2 regions of the Leuconostoc sp. DB-1 genome follow, and region 2 is predicted to be linked to the other one. Evidence: predicted binding sites of a transcription regulator. Region 2 holds the regulator's gene; the other holds the start of a gene.
The links. The regulator LexA, encoded in region 2, represses DNA repair genes until DNA is damaged. The targets are predictions, from matches to a motif close to CNAACANNTGTTNG.
Positions count from the first base shown of each region.

Region 1 (3,189 bases), 180 kb from region 2:
CTAATAAATTAACCGAAAAGATACGAGAGGCTAATGAGGAAGCTGCTACAGCAGAATTACAGCGTGAAATGCTGGAGGAAGGCCACGAAATCACTCGTGATGAAACAGCTTTCACCAAACGACAAAAATCAACGGCTGATGATATTGTTATTGCAGGAGTGGATAATTTATTAGTACGTTTAGGTCGATGTTGTACACCAGTTCCAGGAGACGATGTTAAAGGTTATATCACGAAGGGACGTGGTATTTCTGTTCATCGTGTGGGGTGCCCAAATATTCGAGCCGCTCAACTTCAAGGACAACGTCTTGTGGATGTACAGTGGGAAGATGAAAATGGCTCAAAACCTAATTATGATGCTGATTTGACTGTTCATGGTGAAAACCGCGGTGGATTGCTAAACGATGTACTTCGTAGTGTTAATGGACGAACGCGCTATGTTAATTCTGTTAACGGTCATGTGACAAAAAACGGGATGGCGCAAGTTTCTCTATCAATAGGTGTCAAAAATTCAGAACAGCTGACAGCAATTATGGATTCTCTAAACAATCTACCAGCAGTATACGATGTGGAACGCACATTTCATTAAAATATGTCAAAATATGTTGATAAGCCTCAAATAAAACAATTTTGAGGCTTTTTATGATAAAAATTGTGTTAAAACTGGAAGACGTTTGAAAGTTCTTGATACGATATCGTTTTTCACGTATGATGTTAGCAAGTAAATGTATTTTTAGAATGGAGATAGCATGAAAGTTGTATTGCAACGCGTAAGCAAAGCTAGTGTTAAAATTGACGACCAAGTAAAAGGAGCAATTAACAAAGGATATGTATTGTTAGTTGGCGTTGCTGACGGTGACGAGCAAGCAGATATAGATTATTTAGTTCGGAAAATACATAATTTACGAATTTTTGAAGATGAAAGCGGCCGGATGAATCGTAGTATCGAAGACGTTTCTGGCGCTATTTTATCTATCTCACAATTTACGTTGTTTGCTGATACTAAAAAAGGAAATCGTCCAAGTTTTACCAAGGCAGGGGCACCAGAATTTGCGACTGTTATGTATAATCAATTCAATGCGACATTAAGGGAAAGTGGATTACAGGTTGAAACTGGAGAATTTGGAGCGGATATGCAAGTTAGCTTAACAAACGATGGACCGGTGACAATTTTATTCGATACAAAAAGCGCTCAATGAGCGCTTTTCTTGTGGTTATAATACCAGCCAAATGGTATAGTACTTTCTGTACCATTTCTGATTCGGGAAATATTTGTACGATGGCGGTAGAAAACAAAAATTGTTAATATGGTAGCAACTATCGTTAGTATCCAATCATGATAGTATAGTGATATTAGGACGGCGCATGAGAAACTAATCATAGAGCTCAGAGATACCATTGAACTAATTGATAATAAAATAACGAAAATACTAATAATGATGATGAAAAATATGGGATTATAGGCAAGTAATACACCAGCTGAAGTAGCAACTGCTTTACCACCTTTAAAGCCAATCCAGATGGAGAACGTGTGTCCCAGTATGGCACCAATACCCACTAACATTGGATTAATGCTACTATGGAACAATAAGGGAAGCAAACCTGCTGCCGTACCTTTAAGCATATCAAGTGCCAGCACAGTTATGCCAGCTCGGATACCCAAAACACGGAATGAATTGGTAGTACCAATGTTACCTGACCCCTCATCGCGAATATCTTTATGGTAAAAGATTTTACCTACCCAAAATCCTGGGACTAGAGATCCGATCAAGTAAGAGAGTATAAACATTAATATAGTAGTAAACATAAAAAACCCCTTTAATATAAAAGCAAGTACAAGTTTACCATATATTTAAGTAGTATATGGCATAACTTATTGAAAATAAAATATTGACACTTGTCAGAAACAAGATTTTCATCTATGATAAAATAGATTGACATTAGCGCACGAACACTGGTTCGTGTATCGAAGGATAGATTAATATGCCAGAAAAAAATCATTATGATTCAGATTCAATAAAAATTTTAGAAGGACTTGAGGCCGTTCGTAAACGTCCAGGAATGTATATCGGTTCAACAGATGGTCGTGGTTTGCACCACTTGGTCTATGAAATCGTTGACAATGCTGTCGATGAAGCACTTGGTGGCTATGGAAATGAAATTCGCGTTACGATACATGATAATAACGCTATCACCGTACAAGACTTTGGCCGTGGGATGCCAATTGGCATGCATGAGTCTGGTAAACCCACACCAGAAGTTATTTTAACAGTTTTACATGCCGGCGGAAAGTTTGGGCAGGGTGGCTATGCGACTTCCGGTGGGTTACACGGTGTTGGTTCTTCTGTTGTTAATGCATTGTCGGAGAGCTTAACGGTAACCATTGTTCGCGAAGGCCATAAGTGGCAAGAAGAATTCGTGAATGGTGGTAATCCAGTTGGTACCTTACGAGATTTAGGTAAAACTAAGGAACCAACAGGGACAACGGTTACTTTCAAGCCAGATGCGACAATTTTTAGTGCTACGGTTTATAAATTTGATATTTTAGCAGAACGTTTGCGTGAATCGTCATTCTTAATGAGTGGTGTTAAGTTTACGTTAACCGACGAAAGAGTTGATCCAGTTCGTGTTGAAAAATATCATTATGAAAAAGGTCTTGAAGCGTTTGTTGGTTTTCTGAATGAAGACAAAGAAACTATCGGACCAGTTATGACCTTTGAGGGTGAACAAGAGAGTATTGTTGTTGATGTTGCAGCGCAGTACAATGATGGTTACTCTGAAACACTTCTTTCATTTGTTAACAATGTCCGTACACAGGATGGTGGAACCCACGAAGTCGGTTTCCGAACTGCGTGGACAAAGGCTTTTAATGAATATGCACGAAAAGTCAACTTACTAAAAGATAAAGATAAAAACTTAGAAGGCACGGATGTCCGTGAAGGATTATCAGCTGTTATTTCATTGCGTGTTCCAGAACAGTTTTTGCAGTTTGAAGGACAGACCAAAGATAAACTAGGAACGCCAGAGGCACGTGGTATTGTTGACTCTGTGGTTAATGAAACTCTTGGACGCTTCTTAATGGAAAATGGTGACTTCGGACAAAACTTAATCCGTAAGGCACTTCGCGCGCGCGAAGCTCGAGAAGCAGCTCGTCGCGCCCGCGACGAAAGTCGCACTGGTAAAACTAAAGG
Region 1 is NZ_JABFNJ010000001.1:1,095,488-1,098,676, reverse strand. Features, by position in the region: partial or broken gene HFP47_RS05380 (bifunctional (p)ppGpp synthetase/guanosine-3',5'-bis(diphosphate) 3'-pyrophosphohydrolase) at 1-587, shown strand, start outside; gene dtd (D-aminoacyl-tRNA deacylase) at 748-1,197, shown strand; gene plsY (glycerol-3-phosphate 1-O-acyltransferase PlsY) at 1,191-1,805, opposite strand; gene parE (DNA topoisomerase IV subunit B) at 1,982-3,189, shown strand, end outside.
Region 1: a site for LexA is predicted at 1,947-1,960, ahead of parE (DNA topoisomerase IV subunit B). Genes of this name have one in related genera too.

Region 2 (3,189 bases):
TGATTTAAAATCAGGTTCCATTCTAATTGCACGAATGGCTGGAAAGGCAATCGTACCAGCTGTATATCAAGGCCCTGTAAAGTTCAGTCAACTTTTCAAACGTAATAATACCACAGTTAATTTTGGTGAGCCAATTATTATTGATCGTAAAGACCGATTGAACAAGGAAAATATTGCTAAATATACTGAGCAGATGCAAGCAGCTTTCCAAGAATTAGATGCTGAGATTGACCCAACTTGGAAATATGTAGATCCAAAACGTTCAGAAAAAAAATAAGCCGATTGGCTTATTTTTTTTGCGAATTGGCACTTTGTTGCTTCATCTGAGCCATCATTTGGTTCAATTTCTTTTGAGATGGTTTTTGTCCCATTGACATCATCATTGATTTCATCATTTCTTCTGAAATAGGTGGGTTTTTTGCAAGATAACTCTTCATTGAGTTACGTGCCAAGAAAAAGCCACCGACCAAACCAATAATTAAAGTTAACACTGCAATCAAAATTGCTAGCCATGTGCTAATCATGCATATTCTCCTTACTAAAATGTCTGATAATTATTATAGCACAGCCAGCAAAGGCGTGCTATAATAACTTGCAGAGTTAACGTTTTCAATATGAACCATTTTGTTCGTTATAAAAATAAATAACACGAATTTTTTATTATTTATTTAATATTAGGTTGAATTTTTAAAAAAATAACGAACAAACGTTTGATTTGTTCGTGTTTTTCCGTTATACTGATGATAGTAAATTTAACAAGTAGGAAACCCATCATGGCAATTACACAAGAAAGCAAACAAATTCAAGTGCTTCGATTTATTCATGAAGCACAATCAGAAAATGGTTACCCACCAACCGTCCGAGAAATTGGTGAAGCTGTTGGATTATCATCTTCTTCAACTATTCACGGTCACATCGAACGTCTGGTAAAAAAAGGTTATCTTTTAAAAGATGCTTCTAAACCAAGAGCTCGTGCGATTGAAGTAACCGATATTGGTTTAGAGATGCTTGGGATTTCAACCACACCCGGAAAAATTCCGGTACTTGGAATGGTTACAGCGGGTACACCAATTTTGGCAGTAGAAGAAGAAGCAACTGAATTTTTCCCTATCCCAGATAATTTAATGCAATTTGATGGTGACCTATTCATGCTTAATGTTCATGGTGATTCAATGGTTAACATTGGCATTCTAGATGGAGACAAAGTTATCGTACGTAAGCAAGAGAATGCTGATAATGGTGATGTTGTTGTCGCAATGAATGATAACAATGAAGCGACAGTTAAGCGTTTTTTCCGTGAAGCCGATCATTATCGCTTACAACCTGAAAATAACAGCATGGCGCCAATTATTTTGCAAAAAGTCTCTATTTTAGGAAAAGTAATCGGACTGTATCGCGACGCTATTTATTAAAAACCAAATAAAAAGGCTCATCTCTGATGAGCCTTTTTATTATGCTTGCCAAGCATTTGGATTTTCCTTCCAGTTTTGTAAGGTTTCAACTTGTGATTTATCGAGATCCCCACGCTTAACGGCTGTTTCAATTAGTTGTGAATATGTTGTCAGTGAGTTAAATGTTAGTCCTGCTTCAGCAAAATTTTTTTTACCAGCTGGTAATTCATAAGAAAATATGGAAACAACACCAAGGACACTTGCTCCCTCCTTACGCACCGCATTTACTGCGGCCAACACAGACCCACCTGTTGATATCAAATCATCAATCAGAACGACTTTACGATTTTTTACCAATGCACCTTCCGTTTGACGACCTGCCCCGTGATCTTTGGGTTTTGAACGTACATAGACCATTGGTTTATTTAATTCTTCAGCTACCCAAGCTGAATGTGGAATACCTGCAGTAGCCACTCCACCAATAATCTCAACGTCACTATATTCTTTTTTATTAGTTCAGACAGCCCTTTGTATATATTTTGACGTACCGAAGGGAAACCAATGGTCATCCGATTATCTGTATATATTGGACTCTTAATACCCGAGGCCCACGTGAAAGGTTCTTCTGGCGAAAATTTTACGGCACCAATTTCAAGTAAATCATTAGCTACTTGTTGTTTATAGTCTGTCATTTATTTTCTCCATTCATTGACAACACATTGATATGCAGCCACTGGGTTGGTCGATTGTGTAATTGATCGACCAACAACTAATCCAGTTGAATTCAACTTCTTGGCTTCCCCTGGCGTAGTCACACGCACTTGATCTCCAGCTTCATCACCAGCTAAACGAATACCAGGTGTGATACGTAAAAATCGATCATTCGTGTGTGACTTAATTAAACCAGCCTCTAAGGGTGAACTAATTGTCCCGTCTATGCCCACCGAGTAAGCAAGCTCAGCCAAATGTGCAACACTTTCTTCAATAGTTGCTGTGGTTAATTGTATCTCTTGTATCTCAGCTTCAGAAAAAGAAGTTAGCTGCGTCACTGCAAGTAATTTTAACGCTTCACTTTTATTGGCAACAGCTGCTTCTAGCATTTTTTTCCCTCCAGCTGCATGCAGAGTTAAATATTGTACATCTAGTTTTGATATATTAGCGACTGCACGACCAACAGTGTTTGGAATATCGTAAAGTTTTAAATCTAAGAAAATCGTATAGCCCAATGCACGTAGTTCTGTGATGAACTCTGGTCCCGTACGATAAAAAAGTTCCATACCAACTTTCAATGCTGGCTTTTCTACTAAATCTGAAAAAGGCTTCAAAAATTTGTAAGTAGTAGTTGCATCAGGAAAGTCCAAAGCAATAAAAACTGGCTGTTCTGTCATTATGATCCTCCTATGTACATAAGCCGAAGCTTATTTGAAAAAGTTTAGTGCATTTCTTTCACTGTAAAACTGCGCGACTCTAATACTTCTAAGAAGGCACTAACTGTGTCTAAGGCAGTAAACAAAGGCACGGCATTTTCAATCGCAGCATTTCTAATCAAGCGGCCATCGCTTTCAGCACGGTCATCTGCTTGAGTTGTGTTAATAACAACCTGCACTTTTTGTTGACGCAGTGCTGCAACCGCATTATTATCTGATTCCGAAATTTTATCGAGTACTTCCACAGGCAAGTCATTGTCTGACAAGTAAGCACCCGTACCGGCAGTTGCAAACAAAGCAAATCCCAAATCATTGAATCTCTTTGCTAATTCGAGCGCCTCTTCTTTGTCATCATCAGCAACTGTGAATAA
Region 2 is NZ_JABFNJ010000001.1:919,076-922,264, forward strand. Features, by position in the region: gene HFP47_RS04360 (1-acyl-sn-glycerol-3-phosphate acyltransferase) at 1-277, shown strand, start outside; gene HFP47_RS04365 (YneF family protein) at 288-524, opposite strand; gene lexA (transcriptional repressor LexA) at 774-1,412, shown strand; partial or broken gene pyrE (orotate phosphoribosyltransferase) at 1,452-2,083, opposite strand; gene pyrF (orotidine-5'-phosphate decarboxylase) at 2,084-2,779, opposite strand; gene carB (carbamoyl-phosphate synthase large subunit) at 2,824-3,189, opposite strand, start outside.